2 regions of the Enterococcus sp. 22-H-5-01 genome follow, and region 2 is predicted to be linked to the other one. Evidence: riboswitches for the same ligand, from Rfam matches in the RefSeq annotation. Region 2 holds a riboswitch; the other holds the start of a gene.
The links. A riboswitch is a leader RNA that binds a small molecule or an ion and turns the genes downstream of it on or off. The one in region 2 is predicted to bind thiamine pyrophosphate.

Region 1 (9,205 bases), on a different replicon from region 2:
AAAATACTTTGGTTCAAGCATTAGTCGAGCTATGCCAAGAAAAAAATTATGATAAGATCACTGTTCAAGATATCAGTCAGAAGGTCCGCTTGAACCGCCAAACATTTTATTACCACTTCAAAGACAAAAATGATCTGCTCCACTATGCGTATTATCAAAAAGGGCTGGATTATTTAACTTCAGACGAATTGAAATTAGTGAATTGGGAAGAGTCTGTCTTATTGATGTTAAAAGAAATGCAAGAATACCATCAGTTTTATCTGAATACTGTAACCGCAGAACCTGAAGTATTGACTAAAGAATTTATCGAATTAGCAAAGCAATTATTTGTTCGCTTGTTTGATGATGTCGATCAAGAAGGAGCATTGTCTTCAATCGATAAAGAATTCTATGCGCGCTTCTTAGCTTATGGTTGCGGTGGTATTTTGATCGATTGGTTGTTGGCAGATGCCGAGCAACCGCCGATCACGATTGCAGCTCAATTGTTTCGTTTTGCTAAAGATATCGAATTTTTTGCTTATCGCTTATATGAAAAAGACTAACACGAGAGTTAAAACTCTTGTGTTAGCCCATTAACGATATAACTGATTGGTTTTTGTTCACTGAAAGCAATCGCATTTTTAGCAACGATCGCCGCCATTTGATTTCGCGCTTCTACGCTAGCATTACCGATATGCGGTGTTAAAATCACATTGTCTAAGTCTTGGAGCCCAGTGCTGACAGCTGGTTCAAACTCATACACATCCAAAGCAGCGCCAGCGATTTTTTTGTCTTTCAATGCTTGAAGCAAATCGATCTCATCGATAAGTGGCCCGCGAGCCGCATTGATCAATAAAGCGGTATCTTTCATCGTCTCAAATGTTTTAGTAGTTAATAAGTGTCGCGTTTTTTCAGTCAGCGGTGCATGCAAAGTCAGAACATCGGCTTGTTGGATCACCTCTGTTTGAGAACAATAAGTGGCATTTAATTGCTCTTCGGTTGTTTGATCTAATTGATGCCGCTGTGTATAAATAATCTTCATACCAAATGCTTGCATCATCTTAGCAACAGTCTGACCAATCTGGCCCATTCCAATAATTCCCAAAGTCTTGTCTTTCAATTCATGACCTAAAAAGAATAAGGGTGCCCAGCCATCAAAGCCATCACCGTGCATCAGCCGATCTCCTTCAACGATGCGACGAGATAAAGCAATGATCAGTCCTGCGGTTAATTCGGCAGTCGCATGAGTGGAGACAATCGGTGTGTTAGTGACGTAGATTTGTTTTTCTTTTGCATAAGCCGCGTCGATATTGTTGAAGCCAGCACCAAAGTTGGCAATCAATTTTAAATTTGGTGCTGCATCGATGACTTCTTGATCGACTTGAGTCGATAACGGACAAATCAAGATTTCGCAATCGACGATCTCTTTGATCAACTCGGCTTTTGAAATCAAGCCTTGTCCGTTAAAGACGGAAAAATCTAATTTTTTATCCTCTAATAAGGCAGTACCCAACTCAGGAAGCTGAGCGGAAAGATAAATTTTACTCATTGATATCCCTCATTTCATTTCGTTAAATTGACTATAGCACAGGAGGCAGAACATGAAAAAGATTCTATTTGTTTGTATGGGAAATATTTGCCGTTCACCAATGGCAGAAGCGATCTTTCGTGATGCGTTAGCTGAGAAACAATTAACTGATTTTAAAGTGGATTCAGCTGCTACGAGCCAATGGGAAATCGGGAATCCGCCACATCGCGGAACGAAAAAAATATTGAAACAACACCATATTTCATCGGAAGGCATGCAAGCTCGCCAAGTAACGACAGAAGACTTTTATGCAGCTGATTTTATTATCGGGATGGATCAAGAAAATGTTTCTGATTTAATCCAAAGAGCTCCAGAAGAAACGAAGAAAAAAATCTATTTGTATCTTGATCGGGTTCCTGGATATGAAGGAAAAAGTATTCCCGATCCGTGGTACACGGGAGATTTTAAAGAGACATATGACTTAATCGAAAAAGGATTACCAAATTGGTTAAATTTTTTTGAAAATGATTAGAATTCTTGTCTTTTTTTAGAAATTTAAGTAAAATCAAACTACGCTCTTGATAGGAGGAAACTGGATGACTAAAAACGAGAAACCCAGAAAGAATTTAATCAAGTTATTTTCAAATTCATCGTATCGCTTCATCTCGGATTTTTTGAATGATTCTGGTGACAAACGTGCTCAAGAGCAAGCAAATGAGAATATTTTTCTTAAACTAAAGATGGCTGCTCTACAAAATAGTTTAGTCGTTATTCAAGTTCAAGATGAAAAAAATGAAGATAAATTTCGGACTATTTCTGGTTGGTTGCCAAAAGTCGTCAATAATGATTCGATCGTTATACGAACACAAGATAACCAATTAGTCATGCTGACGATCGATCGGATCAAAAAGGTGACGACCTTATCACCAAGTGGTGATCAAGAAAGCATTTCACGATAAATTTAATACATTTACGAGTATGAAAACTTTTGGTATACTCGGAATGTACTAAAAAAAGAATAATACTTTCACAAAGGGGAGCCCACGGGCTGAGATTGAGTTTACTCTAAACCCTAGTACCTGTTTCGGTTATTCGAGCGTAGGAATTGTGATGAAGTAATACTGTTACTTCTCCTTTGTGGACTGTATGTTCAAAAAGGAGGAGTTTTTTTATGAGTAAAACAAGAATCATGATCGAAGGAACGATCGTTGCAGCATTAGCATTTATGCTGTCACTGATCCCAACATCGATCGGCAGCAGCTTCACTATTTCTTTAGGAATGATCCCCATGGTGTTGTTTGCATTAAGACGGGGAGTAAAACCCGGGTTGCTATCTGCATTTATTTGGGGGATTTTACACTTTCCTGCCGGCGATGTATATTTTTTAAGTGTGGTCCAAGTGTTGATTGAATATCCGATTGCCTTTACATTTGCGGGCTTTGCAGGTCTACATGCCAAAAAAGTTCAACAAGCATTGGTCGATCAAGATATCAAAACAGCTCGAAAGAATATTATCTATGGAACATTTGCTGGAACTGGCGCTCGTTTTTTCTGGCATTTTATCGCTGGAGTAGTTTTTTGGGGTAGTTATGCTTTGTGGGGAATGAATCCATGGATCTTTTCATTAGTGATGAATGGACTTAGTGGTTTAGCAACTGCTGTAGTGACAGCTATCGTTGCTGTAGTGATCGTTGAAAAAGTGCCGCAATTGTATTTGCCCAAAGGAAGTAACTTAATCGAAAAACATAGTCATTAGAAAAAAGCAGTTGCTCTTTTAGCAACTGCTTTTTTAGCGAAAAGAAAAGGCAGGATCATCGTGATCCACATCTAATGACCAACGTTGTTTTGCTGTATCGTAAGTGATTTCTCCCACTTGCTGTTCTTTTTTATAATTTTGAGTATTACGGCGCCATCCTTTTTCATCTGAAAGATAAATCGGGATGTGATACATTCTATTTTTCAGTTCCGTTTGAGTCAAACAAAACAGAGCACCTTCTTGTAAAATTGGATATAATTCTTTTAAAATTTCACCGTCTAAGGGGGCTACTGAAGAGCCCTTTCGGAAAAATGAACGGCGGTCATTGATCTTTTCTAAAACGATTCGTGTCAATTTTCGCGCGAGTATCCGATAAAATTCATCTAAATAGCGATAGTAGACCCGCATTGTCTCATTACCTAAATTAAAATAAACAAAATTATTTTGTAGTTTATAAAAGAAAGGTGAATGGAGATGCGTTCGCATATGCCCAAAATAAAGAAGTTCAGATATTTCTAATGGAGTCAGTTCCTTCAGCATTGCGGGATCATTAAAATCAATCCACTTGTTGCTCTTAGAATAATTAAAAGTTTTTGTGTTAAAAAAATTGTGAATCTGTTCTGGACTATCGATGATTTTCAGTCCTGTATGCGGATCGTATTCGCCTGCTTCAGCCACAGGATCTAATAATAACAAATGATTCGGCTGATGGACGATCCCGTTCACAAAATCGTTGGGTGATAGGCCTTTTGATAGTACAGCATTACTTGTAGAATCAATATAAGCAAATATTGTATCTGGCACTCATCCTCACCCTTTCTCATTCTTGTCACAATTATTTTAACTCAATAATAAAAAAAAAGCTCGTATCTTTTATTTTAAAATTAGATTACAATTCCCTTAAAAACCGCAACATTCAGGTACATTTTTAGCATTTATAATCATTTTAATAAATAACAGTTCGTTAATCTTATTATTTCTTTTTTTTAATTTTTCTTTAGTAACTGAAAGTAGATTCACTACTAAATATAGAATATGATATGATAGTGGCGAAACTGTGGGGGGCTCATAATGAAGAAGAAACGCAATTGGTTGATCAATATTTTTCTATTTTTATTATTGTTAGTAGGTCTAGCGCTGATTTTCAATAACCAGATCAAATACTTTTTGATGCAACATAATGGTGAACGTTATGCGGTAGCAAAATTGGATCGCACGGAGATCGACAAAAATATGAAAAAAGAGGCTTCGTTTGATTTTGATGCTGTGCAGCCGGCTAGTACCGAGGCAGTCTTACAAGCGCAATTAAGTAATAAACAATTACCAGTGATTGGTGGGATCGCTATTCCGGCGGTTGAAATCAATTTGCCGATTTTTAAAGGGTTGTCGAATGAATCCTTACTTTATGGTGCAGGGACATTAGCGGCTGATCAAAAAATGGGTGAAGGAAATTATGCTTTAGCGAGTCATCGAGCGGATCGTCCGGGTCTTTTATTTACACCGTTAGATGGTATCAAAGAAAATGATTTGATTTATTTAACCGATCTGAATAATATCTATACGTATAAAACGACTCTTAAAGTTCGGGTTCAGCCTACCGAGGTCAAATATCTCGATGTTGATCCAGACAAGAAGCAAGTTACTTTGATTACTTGTGGGGAGATCGAAGGAATCACCCGGATCATCGTTCAAGGAGAGTTGATCGCCGTCACACCAGTCAACAATGCGACAGATACGATGAAAAATGCTTTCCAAATGGAACAACGAACGTATTAATTCCTACTCCAAGGCTTGCCTTGGAGTTTTTTACTGTCTTAAATTTCTGCTATACTAAAAGCAGACAATTATACAAGGAGCAAGTAGCGATGCTGAAAAAAACATATGTGTCAGAACTATCTACTACATGGAAAGAGTTTCAACAGGCGCACTTACTTTTCCCGTTCTTTTCTTCTCACCAACAAGCACGAACACATTATGTGGCGGCGGCTAAAAATGGTCGAGGGTATCGAGTTATCGATGGAACGAATCAGCTGTGGTTCGTTAAAAATGAAAAAGCGGACGGATGGCAGATCATCAATTTGTTGAGTTCTTCTGATAGCAGTTGGGAGCGAGTGATCGATTTACTAGAAAAAGCCGCACGTCAACAATTCAAGCAGTGGCTTGCTTTAAGTTTTGAAGCTAATCCTGTTTTGGCTCATTGGCTAGTTTCTAAAGGTTATCGATGGATTGAAGGCCAGTGGCAAAAAAAAATGGTTTATCACACGGGGTTAGTTTTAGGGGGCGGAGGTGCTAGAGGTGCCTACCAAATCGGTGTTTGGCAAGCATTACTGGAAAAAAAGATTCAATTTGAGTTGATCACTGGGACCTCTGTCGGAGGCTTGAACGGCGCTCTGATTGCTCAAGGTGACTATCAGCAAGCAGTATCATTATGGGAAGAAATTGAAACCGATAAAATATTAGAAGTGACTTTTAATGAGGTAGAGGAAATTGATTTTTCAGCTCAGGTACAACAATTACGGACATTTTTGCGAACGTCGTTGAAACAACGCGGTGTGTCATCAAAACCGCTTAAACACTTATTGAGTGAACATTTAGCGCCACAAAAAATAAAAAGCGGCATCCCTTTTTATAGTGTGACAACCAAAATACCTACTTTCCAAGAGGTAGTCGTTTGTTTGAATCACTGTTCTTCCGGAGAAATCATCGATTGGTTGATGGCATCAGCCGCTTTTTTCCCAGTGATGGCTATGGCTAAAATCGGAACGGAATACTATGTTGATGGTGGTTATCGTAATAATCTGCCAGTCGATGTGGCATTGAACCATCAAAATTTAACTGAATTGATCATTGTAGATGTTCATGGCCCTGGTTATGATAAAAAATATCACTTGCCAGAAAATGTAGCAGAATTAAAATTGGCCAGCTCTTGGAGTCTAGGTGATTTATTTTTATTTCAGCAGTCCCGCTCGGCAAAAAACCGATTACTAGGCTATTTAGAAACAAAAAAAGCTTTAGGTGATCTGCAAGGCACACGTTATTCCTTTGATGCTCAAGCAGATTTTGAGTCATTGACTAAAGCCTTTATTCGATATAGTCAAAAAAAAATACCCCTTGAACTAGAAGAATTAAGTCTTAAATTACAAAAATTTTTCCATCAGTCTTTTCCTATCGAATTGATGAGTCAATTTTTCTTAGAATTTTTTGCCTATTGGACCCGAGTCTCACCGTTGAAGAGCTATACTTTAGCTGAATTTATTCAAAACGTCATCCAGCAATTTAAATTGCCGGAACCGATCGTTACAACCGATTATTCTGTACAGGAACAAATAGAAGGTTTTATTGAAAATAATAATGTATTCTCAGTGTATCGACATGTCGTACAACTAGCGCAGCAACCGAGAGACTTTCCGAGAACGTATCGTCGGTGGCCGATCCAAACGTTGTTGGCACTATTTATCAATTATTTACAGGAGGAAATCTAATGGCAGATTTTAATTATGAAATCGTAGAAGAGATCGCAGTATTATCAGAAAATCCGAAAGGCTGGCGTAAAGAATTGAATTTGGTCAGCTGGAATGAACGTCCGCCAAAATTCGATTTGCGTGATTGGGCACCGGGACATGAAAAAATGGGTAAAGGTGTTACCTTGAGCAATGAAGAGTTTGCCGCATTAAAAGAAGCTTTAGCAAAAATGTAAAGCCTTGATTCTTATTATCGAGAAAGGAAATAATCTGAATGAAAAGTATGACAGGATATGGTCAAGCCAATCAAATAAATGAAGCCTATGAATTAACGATCGAATTAAAAAGTGTCAACAATCGGTTTCTCGATTTACAGATTCGGATGCCGAAAGAATTAAATCCTTATGAAGCAGATTTGCGGAAAATCGCGAAAGAAAAGGCCCAACGTGGTCGAGTCGATGTTTTCGTCAATCTGACTCCTTTAAAAAGTGGCAATAAAAAAGTTCAAATTCATTGGGAATTGATCGAACAATTAGTTTCTGAATTGCAAACTGGAGGGAAAGAACGTTTTGGCATTGTGGATTTCCCTGTGGAACAAGTATTAGTCAAAGCGATGGAACAAAGTGATTTCGTGACTTTGGTCGATCAACAATTAGAAACAGAAACATTAAAAGAATTGTTCCAAACGACTGCAATCGAAGCGTTCACTCAATTAGCTAACAGTCGCGCCCTTGAGGGGGAGGGCATTCAAAAAGTATTGTTAGAATATGGTCAAAAAGTCCAGTCGCTAGTCATGGAACTGCAGAGTTTTGTAGCAGAATATGAAGCTGATTTTCAACAAAGGTATCAAGCAAAACTAGAAGAATACTTAGGGACAACCGTTGATCAAGATCGTTTACTGACTGAACTGGCGATCTTACTGGAGCGTGGGGATATCCATGAAGAATTGGATCGTTTGATGATTCATCTGGAAAAAATGTCTAGTCTTTTACAAGCAACTGGTCCGGTAGGCAGAGAATTGGATTTTCTATTGCAAGAAATGAATCGTGAAGTTAATACGATCGGCTCAAAATCCAGTCCGATCCGTATCAAAGATATCGTGGTTCAATTAAAAACGATTTTGGAAAAAATTCGCGAACAAATCCAAAATGTCGAATAAAATAGCGAAATTTTATAAGAATTAATGAGCAGCTTAGCGAAGCCACTTGAAATATTCGGAAAAAAAGTGCACAATAGGCGTTAGCTAAAAAGAGCATGAAAGGGCGTTAGTATGTCTGAACGAGGACTGTTGATTGTATTGTCGGGACCTTCCGGAGTTGGAAAAGGAACGGTCAGAAAAGCCATTTTTGAAAGAGACGATAATGAGTTTCAATACTCTGTCTCAATGACCACACGCAAAATGCGAGCGGGTGAAGTGGACGGCGTCGATTATTATTTCCGCAGCAAAGAAGAATTTGAGGCGATGATCGAAGCAGGTGAAATGTTGGAGTATGCCGAGTATGTCGGAAATTATTATGGCACACCATTAACTTATGTAAATAAAACATTAGATGAGGGCAAAGATGTCTTTTTAGAAATCGAAGTCCAAGGCGCACAACAAGTAAAGGATAAGGTGCCAGATGGCGTCTTTATTTTCTTAACACCGCCAGATCTTGCGGAATTAAAAGCACGAATCGTAGGTCGAGGCACTGACAGCCCCGAAGTGATTGATGAACGTATGCGTGTTGCACGCCAAGAAATTGAAATGATGGCTCTTTATGATTATGCCGTTGTTAATGATCAAGTACCAAAAGCCGTTGATCGAATCAAGGATATTATCGTCAGCGAACATTACCGCGTTGACCGAGTGATTGGCAAATATATTAAAATGTTAAAGGAGATATAAGCTTATGATGTTAAAACCTTCAATTGATACATTGTTAGACCACGTAAATTCAAAATATTCATTAGTTATCTTAGCGAGCAAACGTGCCCATGAATTAGATGCAGGTGCGCAACCAACTTTAGATTCATTTGAATCAGTAAAAAGTGTTGGTCAAGCGTTAGAAGAAATTGATTCAGGAACCGTGATCAGTGATCCACATCCTGAAATTAAACGTGAACGTTTAAAAATGGAAGAAGAAGAACGCAGCATGCAACGTGAACGTGATCAACGTGATCTAGAAGCGCGTATCCGCAGTGAAAAAAACTAAGCGTGAAACGCGCTGATTAAGTGTAAGTGGGATTGTACCAATACTTTTGGCACAGTCCCTTCTTTTTTGTGAGAAAAAAGTAAACGAAAACATAGGACTAAAGATAAAAGTTTTATTTACATAGGTGATTCATTAGCTCTAGATGAACAAAATTTAGTACAATAAATGAGGAATGGAGGCGGAAAGAATGAAATTAGCACAAGTGATCGTAGATGTCCCTGCGATGCAAACGGATCAGCCATTCAGTTATTTGATCCCGCCTCAATTGACCGTCGAAATCGGCATGCGA
Region 2 (9,205 bases):
GAATTAGAAAACGATGAGAAATGATCGTAAAAAAAGTAAACCTTATTAACAGGTTATTCCTGCAATAAGGTTTACTTTTTTTAGATTCTATCATTCTTATCGGTATACTTTATGTTGTCCTAATCCAATTTTAAGGTTTACTTTTATAAGAGAAAACGATTTACACTTTTATTTGTGGATAACTTATCTAAAACTTGTGTGCCGTAGTTTTTATTTAACTTCAAGTTTTCCACAACTCGTCTTATTACTATATTATAGTTTACTTTAAAAACTTTTATTAGTTTAACTTAGGTAAACTTAAACTTATTTTTGCTTGTATTAAAGTAAACCAAAATAAGTTTTACAAACATTTTAAAAGTTTACTCTAAAAAAAGATGTATAGGAATCGCTTTACATTAGGCTTCCAATCCATTATTCTAAACGTGTAGAAAAAAACGAAAAAAAAAGAGTTTAAAGATTTGGCGATCTCTAAACTCAAAGGTTTGAGCTAATTTTGGCGAATTAGCATATCACATACAAATAATTCTAAAGGGTTAGAAAAATTGGTGTTTGCCTAACCTTTATTAAGTATAGCATATTTAAGGTGCTTTCTCAATATATCTGTGATAGAACTCAAACCTTTTTAAAAACTTTCGTTATCCACAAGTATGAAAGAATCTAAGGAGGTTTTTTTGTGATGTCCACAACATTGACGAATATTATGACGGCAACAAACTTGCCTAACGGTAACTATATTCCCGTTGATCTAAATCTTATTAACAATCCTATCTATGAATCCCTTTCAATTGAAGCCATGATGCTTCATGCTTTATATACCATGCGTATGTCTTGTAGTATTTATAATTCCCAAAAAGATGGTAGTTGGTTAAACGAGGACGGGCATCCTTATATTTATTTTTCCAACGAAGAGGCGGCTTCTTTGCTGCGTGTTTCGGAAAGAAAAGTGACAAATCTTAAAAGTTCTTTGGCTGAGCTGGGCCTAATCCAAGTAATGCGACATGGCTTAAAAAATTATCGAATCTATGTTGCTAATCCTCAAGCGCCATCTGAAGGAACAACTATTCCACTAGTTTTTAAAAATTTTATGACAACACGGACAATTAAAACTGTGGATAATCCTGTGACAGAAAAACCAAAGTTATCCCCTGTGGATAGGGTAGCAGAATCTGCGTCTACGTCTGCGCAAAATTTGCTTACAAGTACACAAAAACAATTAGCAAAAAATATAACAAATACAACAAATGTAACTCGCGTGACTACAAATTCTGCAGCACCCTCTCAAGATAGTGTCTTGATCGAGGCGTTAGCTGCTCGTTATACTCATTTATTACCTCAGCAAGTTTTTCAACGTTTATTGCCTTTTTGTGATAATAGTTATGAGAAGTCGAGGTGGTTTATCGATACCATCTTCAAAGCCAAATATTCTAGTAATCAACAATTAATCGAAGCTGGTTTGCCTGCTGAATCAGAAGTATTGACTTTTGAAGACAATAGCTATTTCAGTGCCGGAATTTCAGATGCAGTTGCTAAAGCCTTAGAACAAATGTATCGATATAAGAATGTGAAAAATCCAGAAGCATTCTTTTTTACCTTTATGCGCGGCTTCTTCACAGAAAAGACTCGTCAGTATCTAGTCGATCATTATGAAATGACGAGAGAATTAGAACAAACGCTTTCAAGACTTCAACAAAATATCATGAAGCAAAAAGAAAAGCAAAAACAATATAAAACACAAAAAGTCGTAAAAAAAGCCTCCTAAGACGCACAACCTTTGTTATAATGTAGCGGAGTCTAACAAGAAGAAAGGTTAATTTTATGAATAAGTTTAAACTAGCGTTTTTTGGCTACAGCGGTCTGTTAGGATTAGCTATTGGAGTGATTGTAGCCTTATTTATGGGTGTTTCAGAATTGGGACATCAGTTGCTGTGGCAAATATTGCCACAAGCTCTTGGAAATCCGCGACTCTATCCATTAATTATCTGTCCAATTGGTGGAATTCTTATTGGATTTTTTGTTCGAGCCTTTGGAGGATATCCTCGTACACTGCAAGAATCTCTGACTGAATATCAGGAAACAAAACGGATTGATTATCATGAAGGACAAATCGTTCGTAACCTTTTAGGGGGTTTTATTGTATTACTTTTTGGAGCTAGCTTAGGCCCGGAAGCAGCATTAGTAGCAATGATCGGTGGATTAATTACTTATGTAGCGGATAAACGAAAAACTTCTGAAAGTCAGCGAGCTGATTTAACAGAATTTGGAATCGGGACATCGTTAGGCGTCATTTTTATGACCCCCTTATTCGGAGTTGGTCGTTCGGCTGAAAAAGAAGATTGGCGAGTCGTAACGGAAAGCAAGTTGAAGAAATATGTATTATATATTTTTGCGACCTTTACAGGATTTATCGGTTATCTAGTAACCTATAATTTATTTCCAGATCAAGAACAAGTTTTTGCGATTCGTCGAATGGCAATTAATTTTACTTGGCAAGGCGTACTGTTATGTGTTCCAATGATTATTTTAGGTGCTCTTTTTGGGAAATTTTTCTTATTTCTACGAAAAAAGAGTGAACAATTGAATCAGCGGATACGTAATCCACTACCGTTGGCAATTTTTGCCGGCATCTTATTAGGTATTCTTGGTGTGATTTCTCCTTATTTTCTTTTTTCGGGGGAGCATACGTTACTATCATTTACTCGCCAAGCGGAGACTATGAATTTTTTCATCTTACTTTTGATCGGTTTAGGAAAAGTAGTGATTACTATGATCTGTTTAGCTTGTAATTGGCGAGGCGGAACAATTTTTCCAATGATTTTTTCAAGTATTGCTATTGCTCTAGCATTTGCAAATATATTGCCTTACTCACCAGGGGTAGTAGCAGCAGTCTTTACTGCAGCAACTTGTGCGGTGATTTTAAAGCAGCCTTTTGCTACTGCATGCTTGTTTTTATTAGTATTTCCAGTGGAACTTTTCTTATGGATTTGGTTGGCAGGCTACTTAGCCAATTTATTTGTGCAACGGGTACCGTTTTTCCATGAAGCACAAACCATTCAAACCTTTAAACTTCCGCAATTACCGAAACGTTCAACTAAAACAGAACTCAAAGAATCTAATTCTAAAGAAATGGCTGAACGAAGAAGATCAGCAGAGCGTAAAAAAGTTGAGACAACAGAAGCACAGCCACAAGTTATTGTTGCAAAATCAGATTTGCTAGATCGAAAAAAAATTCAATCTAAAGGTGAAACGAAGCGAGTGACCGATTTTGAATTAACAGATTCGGTTAAAGAGCAACCAACTACTCGAATGAGCAGACATCGTCGTCGATAAAAAAGTACGAGAAAATTTTTCTCGTACTTTTTTATTTTTCAAGAATAGTTGACGGAAAAAATGTAGAGGTCTAATATGGAAATAATTAAATAGCAAATGTGGGGAGCTATTTTTTGGCTGAGAGGAAGTTTGACTTCGACCCATTGACCTGATTCAGATAATGCTGACGTAGGAATAAAAACTGATTTATTGAATTGAATAATAAATTAGTTATGATTGATTGAATCCTTTTCAAATGTGAGTGATTATCTGGATAGATAATGGCTCACATTTTTTATTTAATGACTATCTAAAAGGAGGACGCTCATGGAAGCAAGCGTAGCCATTCAAGTATTACCAAAAACGGAAAGTAGCGAGGAATTGATTCGGGTGGTCGATGAAGTCATTGCTTACATTCAATCAACTGGATATACCTATCAAGTTGGTGCTTTTGAAACGAGTATTGAAGGTGATTATGAAGGATTAATGGAAATTATCAAAAATTGTCAATTGATTGCAATCAAAGCGGGGGCACCACAAGTTTCAGCGTATATCAAAATTGTGTATCAACCAGAAGGTGACGTTCTAACAATCGAAAAGAAAACTAAGAAACACCAACATTGAAAGTAAAGTAGGGATAAAAAGCAGTTAAAGTTGTAAAGATTATTGCTATAATATTTTTTGAAAACGTTTGACCAAATTTAATTCCACTGCTAGTCTAGAGACACAAAAGTGTTTTAAGAGGAGGCAATGTGGAAAGATGTTGAATGAAGAGAAGATTCAATCTTATTTAGAAAAAGAAAAAATGGATGCTTTTTTTCTTGCGAAGCGAGTGAATGTTCGTTTTACTAGTGGCTGGACAGGAGATGATTCGTTTATCCTGATCACTCCGAACGAGAAATATTTTTTGACAGACCCACGTTATACCGAGCAAGCGGCACGTGAAGTACCTGACTATAAAATTATCAATTGGCGTTTGCCAGGAAAAACGGTTGGTGATACTATTGCTCGTTTAACAAGCGAAAAACAAATCAAAACAGTTGCTTTTGAAGCGGACTATCTAACGTATGACATGTATGCTGATTTTACAACTAAATCATCTGCTGAATTTATCCAAGCGGGTGGTGTGATTGATCGGATGCGTGCCATCAAATCACCTCAAGAAATCCAGTATATGCGTAATGCTTGTGAAATATCTTGTCGTGCTTTTAACCGCATACTATCAGATATTCATGTTGGGGTAACCGAGAAAGAATTGGCGGCAAAACTTTCATTATACATGGTACAAGAAGGTGCAGATACACAACCTTATGGAAATATTTTGATCTCTGGTACAAATACTTCTTTGTTACATGGCATACCATCAAAAAAGGTGATCGAGTATGGCGATTTTGTTCTGATGGATTTTGGTTGTCAATATGAGGGGTATATGTCTGATATGACTCGCACAGTAGTCGTAGGAAAAGCTTCAGAAAAACAAAAAGAAGTCTATGAGTTAGAAAAGCAGAGTTTGGAAGCAGCTGAGGCTGTTATGAAAAATGGAGCTGCAGTCAAAGATATCTATCAAGCATCATTGAAACCATTAGCCGGGACAGAATATCCTCAATATACTTATCGTAACATCGGACATAGTATTGGTTTGTTTGTTCACGAGTTGCCTTATATCGATGAACAATACGAGGATGTTTTAGAGACAAATATGGTCATGACGATCGAACCAGGTATCTATATTCCTGAATGGGGCGGCGTGAGAATCGAGGATCAAGTTTTGATCACTGAGAGCGGTTATGAAAATATGATCAGTATCCCACATGATTTGATTGAATTGTAAGCCGCGCTTAAGCTATACTATTAACGACGACAGCATAAGCTGTCGTCGTTTTTTTACAGAGGAGGGAAGCGGATGAAGGAGCAGGAATGCTTTGATTTAGTTTATGATATTGGCGAGACATTATTAAAAAATGGGGCCGAGATCAAACGAATCGAAACAACGATTCGTCATATCGCTGCCGCATTAGAGTTAAAAGAATTTGACAGCTTTGTGTTGATCAATGGTATTTTTATGACCGCACGCTTAGAAGATAAAACTGTTCAGGCACGAGTAAGGGATATTCCGATATCACCAATTAACTTGGGGAGAATCGAACAAATCAATACGTTATCCCGTCGACTAACAGAAAAACGTTTGAGTCCGGAAGACGCGTATCTTTGGTTGCAACAAATTAAACAAGAGTCATTTGCTTCTACACCATTGAAAATTTTCGCTTATGCTTTTGGTAGTGCTAGCTTTTGTTTTATCTTTGGAGGTAGTTTTTGGGATGCCATCGGAGCTCTTTTTTTAGGTGTATTGTTAGCACTATTTTCTATGAGCTTATTACCGAAATTCAACTTATCTGATATTATTTCGACAATAGCTTGTAGTGGATTCGTTAGCATTCTTGCTTGTCTATTTGTTCATTTTTTTCCAGTTCTTCAATTGACTAGTTTGGTTACCGGTGGGATCATTTCTTTGTTACCAGGAGTTGCTATCGTCAATGGTATCCGCTATTTATTTGATGGCGACTATAGTTCTGGTTGGGGACAAATCGTGAATGCTTTGATCACAGCTCTGTGTGTTTCAGTTGGTGTGGGGTTGGTATTACAAGTCTTTGATATGTTGTACTAAAGTGTTGAAAGATAAAGGTATTATTGATTCATCAAAGAGGAGGAGAAGCGATTGGTCAATTTAGTCTTGCAAGTCATAGCCGGTTTTTTAGGAACGATTTCCTTTGCCATTTTGTTTGAGGTCCCACGACGTTATTATATTTATTGTGGTGTGATCGGAGCCTGTGGCTGGTTTATTTATTTATTGATTATGTACTTTTTAGTTGCCCCAGTCATGGCAACATTCATAGCTTCTTTGGTCTTGATCTATCTTTCAAGAGAAGCATCCTTTGCCTTAAAAGCTCCGGTCACGATTTTTTTGATTTGTGGTATTTTTTGTTTAGTACCTGGGATGGGTATTTACAATTTTACGTATAGTTTTTTTATAGGCAATTCAATCGAAGCAGCGCAAATTGGTGTTCAAGTGTTAAAAATTGCGATCGCTATTGCAGTAGGGATCACAATTGGGTATGAATTATCGCCTAAATTTTTTTATTCATATCATAAAATGCAAAAAAACAAAATAGTGGAAGAAAACTAGTGTTGTTATATAACAATACTAGTTTTTTATTATTATATTTATTGTTATTGAATGATAAAAAAAGAGAGGGATTTTTAATACAAAAAAGATGAGTATACTTTTTTTTGCAAAACAATATTTAAAATAAGAGGATAAAGTACGGTACTGTTAGTGCTTAGAAATAATTTTAAGAATTGTTTAATTGTTCAGAAAAGTATAGTAGAATGATTAAAACGGATTCATTTTATTTCATGATCATAAAATCAGTAAAGGTTAAACTAAATATTTGGCTTTATAGTTATTTTTTAAATTATTTTTAAAAAAGCGAGTCAACATTTCTTTTAGTATGAACTGTTACAGATCAGCTGGATTCGTTTAAATAAATTAAAAGCAGTAACTTAAAAGTGAGCTGTTTTTAAATAGCAATATACCACTATCATTATTGAAGGAGTGAAAGATTTTGAAAGAAGAACGCGTTGAAAGAGTCATCAAAAAAATGAAAGACCAAGGGTATGGCCAATTGTTAGTTTCAGATCCAACGACTATTTTTTACTTAACGGGACGCTGGATCCATCCAGGTGAACGGTTACTTGTATTAGTAATTACCCCAGAAAATAAAAATACGTTGATCGTAAACAAGTTATTTCCGATTGAAGAAGATTTGGGCGTTGAAAAAGTATTTATCGATGATACAGATGATGCAGTCAAAAAAGTATTAGAGTATGTAGATACGGATCAAAAGATCGGGATCGATAAGAACTGGCCTGCGCACTTTTTATTGAGATTATTAGAAATTGCACCGAATGCACAATTGGGCAATGGTTCAGAAGTTACAGATGCTGTTCGAGCAGTCAAAGATGCTGACGAACTTGATTTGATGCGTGAAGCTTCGAGAGATAATGATATTGCTGTGGGGCGCCTAAAGGATCTATTGCCAGAAGAATTGACAGAGCTTGAGATGCGTGACAAATTAGCGGAAATCTATGCTGATTTAGGAAACAGTGGTTTTTCTTTTGACCCAATTGTTGGTTATGGAGCTAATGCTGCAGATCCACATCACGAAACAGATGACTCTAAAGTGAAACCAGGGGATTCAATCATTTTAGATATTGGAGGTATCAAAAATTCCTATGCTTCTGATATGACACGGACGGTCTTTTATAAAGAAGTATCCGACAAAGCCCGTGAAATCTACGAGATTGTTTTAGAAGCTAATCGTCGTGCCATTGAAATGGTTAAACCGGGAGTAAAATTTTCTGATTTAGATGCAGCTGCTCGGGATTACATCACAGAGCAAGGTTATGGTGAATATTTCACTCACCGTTTAGGTCATTTTATTGGAATCGATTGTCATGAAGCAGGGGATGTTTCGGCGGCTAATCATAGCGTAGCAGAACCAGGAATGGTCTTTTCGATTGAACCGGGCATCTACGTTCCGGGCGAAGTCGGTGTGCGTATCGAAGATTTGATTATCTGTACAGAAGATGGCTATGAGAACTTGAACCACTATCCTAAAGATTTAGAAGTTGTCGGTTAGGAGGGCAAAAAGTATGAAAATCGAAGAAGGATATATGCCTTATTTAGGTCATAAAACTTATTATCGAATCGTTGGAGAACAAACGGGTAATAAAAAACCCTTGATTCTCATGCATGGTGGTCCAGGTTCTACCCACAATTATTTTGAAGTTCTTGATGAGTTGGCAGGCGATGGACGCCAACTCATCATGTACGATCAATTAGGTTGTGGAAAATCGGCGGTACCATCACAGCCGGAACTTTGGACAGCTGAGACATGGGTCAATGAATTGATCGCTTTGCGGGAGCATCTTGGACTTGATGAAGTTCATTTGCTCGGACAATCATGGGGCGGTATGTTGGAAATTATTTATGTTTGTGATTATGCCCCCAAAGGAATAAAAAGTATGGTGCTTTCAAGTACTCTTTCTTCTGCTAAACTTTGGGCACAAGAGCAACATCGAATGATCAAATTTATGTCTGAAGAGGATCAAGCGGCGATCGCTAAAGCAGAACAAACGAATAATTATAGTGATCCAGCTTATTTGGCCGCTAACGATCGTTATATGGTTCGTCATGCTGCCCCAGTATTTACCAAAAATGATCCAGAGCCTTTGTGGCGTAAAAAAGTAGCCGGAACAGAAAGTTATCTTACTGCTTGGGGTCCTAATGAATATTCTCCAGAGGGCACACTGCAAGGGTATGATTATACGGAAAAGCTGAGTGGAATCACTGTGCCAACACTTGTTACAAGTGGTACAAATGATTTATCTACACCTTTAGTAGCTAAAACAATGTATGATGCGATTCCAGGGGCGAAATGGGAATTGTTTGCCAATAGCAGACATATGCCATTTGTGGAAGAGCGTGAAAAATACATGCTGTTACTGGAAAATTGGCTGTCAGCCAACGACTAAAATTTTTTAATGAAAGAGGGAAGAAGATAGTGGAGACAACTTCGGTAAAAACAAAAAAGCCGTTTGGTTTTTATGTCTGTGCACTCGGATTTACATTTGAGCGATGTGCCTTTTATACTGCAAAATATATGTTAGCGATCTGGATCGCTACAACAGCTGCTTCAGGTGGATTAGGAATGACTAGTGCACAAGGTGTACAAATTTCAGCTTGGTTTGTAGCAGCCACTTATATTACACCGACTTTTGGCGGCTATATCGCGGATTATTGGTTAAGTCCGCGCCTGTGTGTGTCAGCCGGAATGAT

Region 1: linked by a shared signal. The riboswitch ahead of thiT (energy-coupled thiamine transporter ThiT) and the one ahead of ACQKTA_RS11305 (thiamine-binding protein) in region 2 are both predicted to bind thiamine pyrophosphate.

Annotation. Positions count from the first base shown of each region.
Region 1 is NZ_CP189993.1:1,840,503-1,849,707, forward strand. It holds gene ACQKTA_RS09355 (TetR/AcrR family transcriptional regulator) at 1-542, shown strand, start outside; gene ACQKTA_RS09360 (2-hydroxyacid dehydrogenase family protein) at 551-1,528, opposite strand; gene ACQKTA_RS09365 (low molecular weight protein-tyrosine-phosphatase) at 1,581-2,039, shown strand; gene ACQKTA_RS09370 (hypothetical protein) at 2,104-2,466, shown strand; TPP riboswitch at 2,531-2,629, shown strand; gene thiT (energy-coupled thiamine transporter ThiT) at 2,679-3,263, shown strand; gene ACQKTA_RS09380 (hypothetical protein) at 3,297-4,067, opposite strand; gene ACQKTA_RS09385 (class A sortase) at 4,335-5,039, shown strand; gene ACQKTA_RS09390 (patatin-like phospholipase family protein) at 5,129-6,745, shown strand; gene ACQKTA_RS09395 (YdbC family protein) at 6,745-6,960, shown strand; gene ACQKTA_RS09400 (YicC/YloC family endoribonuclease) at 6,999-7,883, shown strand; gene gmk (guanylate kinase) at 7,995-8,609, shown strand; gene rpoZ (DNA-directed RNA polymerase subunit omega) at 8,614-8,916, shown strand; gene priA (primosomal protein N') at 9,104-9,205, shown strand, end outside.
Region 2 is NZ_CP189994.1:73,578-82,782, reverse strand. It holds gene ACQKTA_RS11320 (hypothetical protein) at 1-24, shown strand, start outside; gene ACQKTA_RS11315 (replication initiator protein A) at 677-1,759, shown strand; gene ACQKTA_RS11310 (chloride channel protein) at 1,816-3,327, shown strand; TPP riboswitch at 3,417-3,519, shown strand; gene ACQKTA_RS11305 (thiamine-binding protein) at 3,634-3,930, shown strand; gene ACQKTA_RS11300 (M24 family metallopeptidase) at 4,067-5,137, shown strand; gene ACQKTA_RS11295 (threonine/serine ThrE exporter family protein) at 5,210-5,971, shown strand; gene ACQKTA_RS11290 (threonine/serine exporter family protein) at 6,023-6,490, shown strand; gene ACQKTA_RS11285 (M24 family metallopeptidase) at 6,930-8,006, shown strand; gene pepI (proline iminopeptidase) at 8,020-8,901, shown strand; gene ACQKTA_RS11275 (peptide MFS transporter) at 8,931-9,205, shown strand, end outside.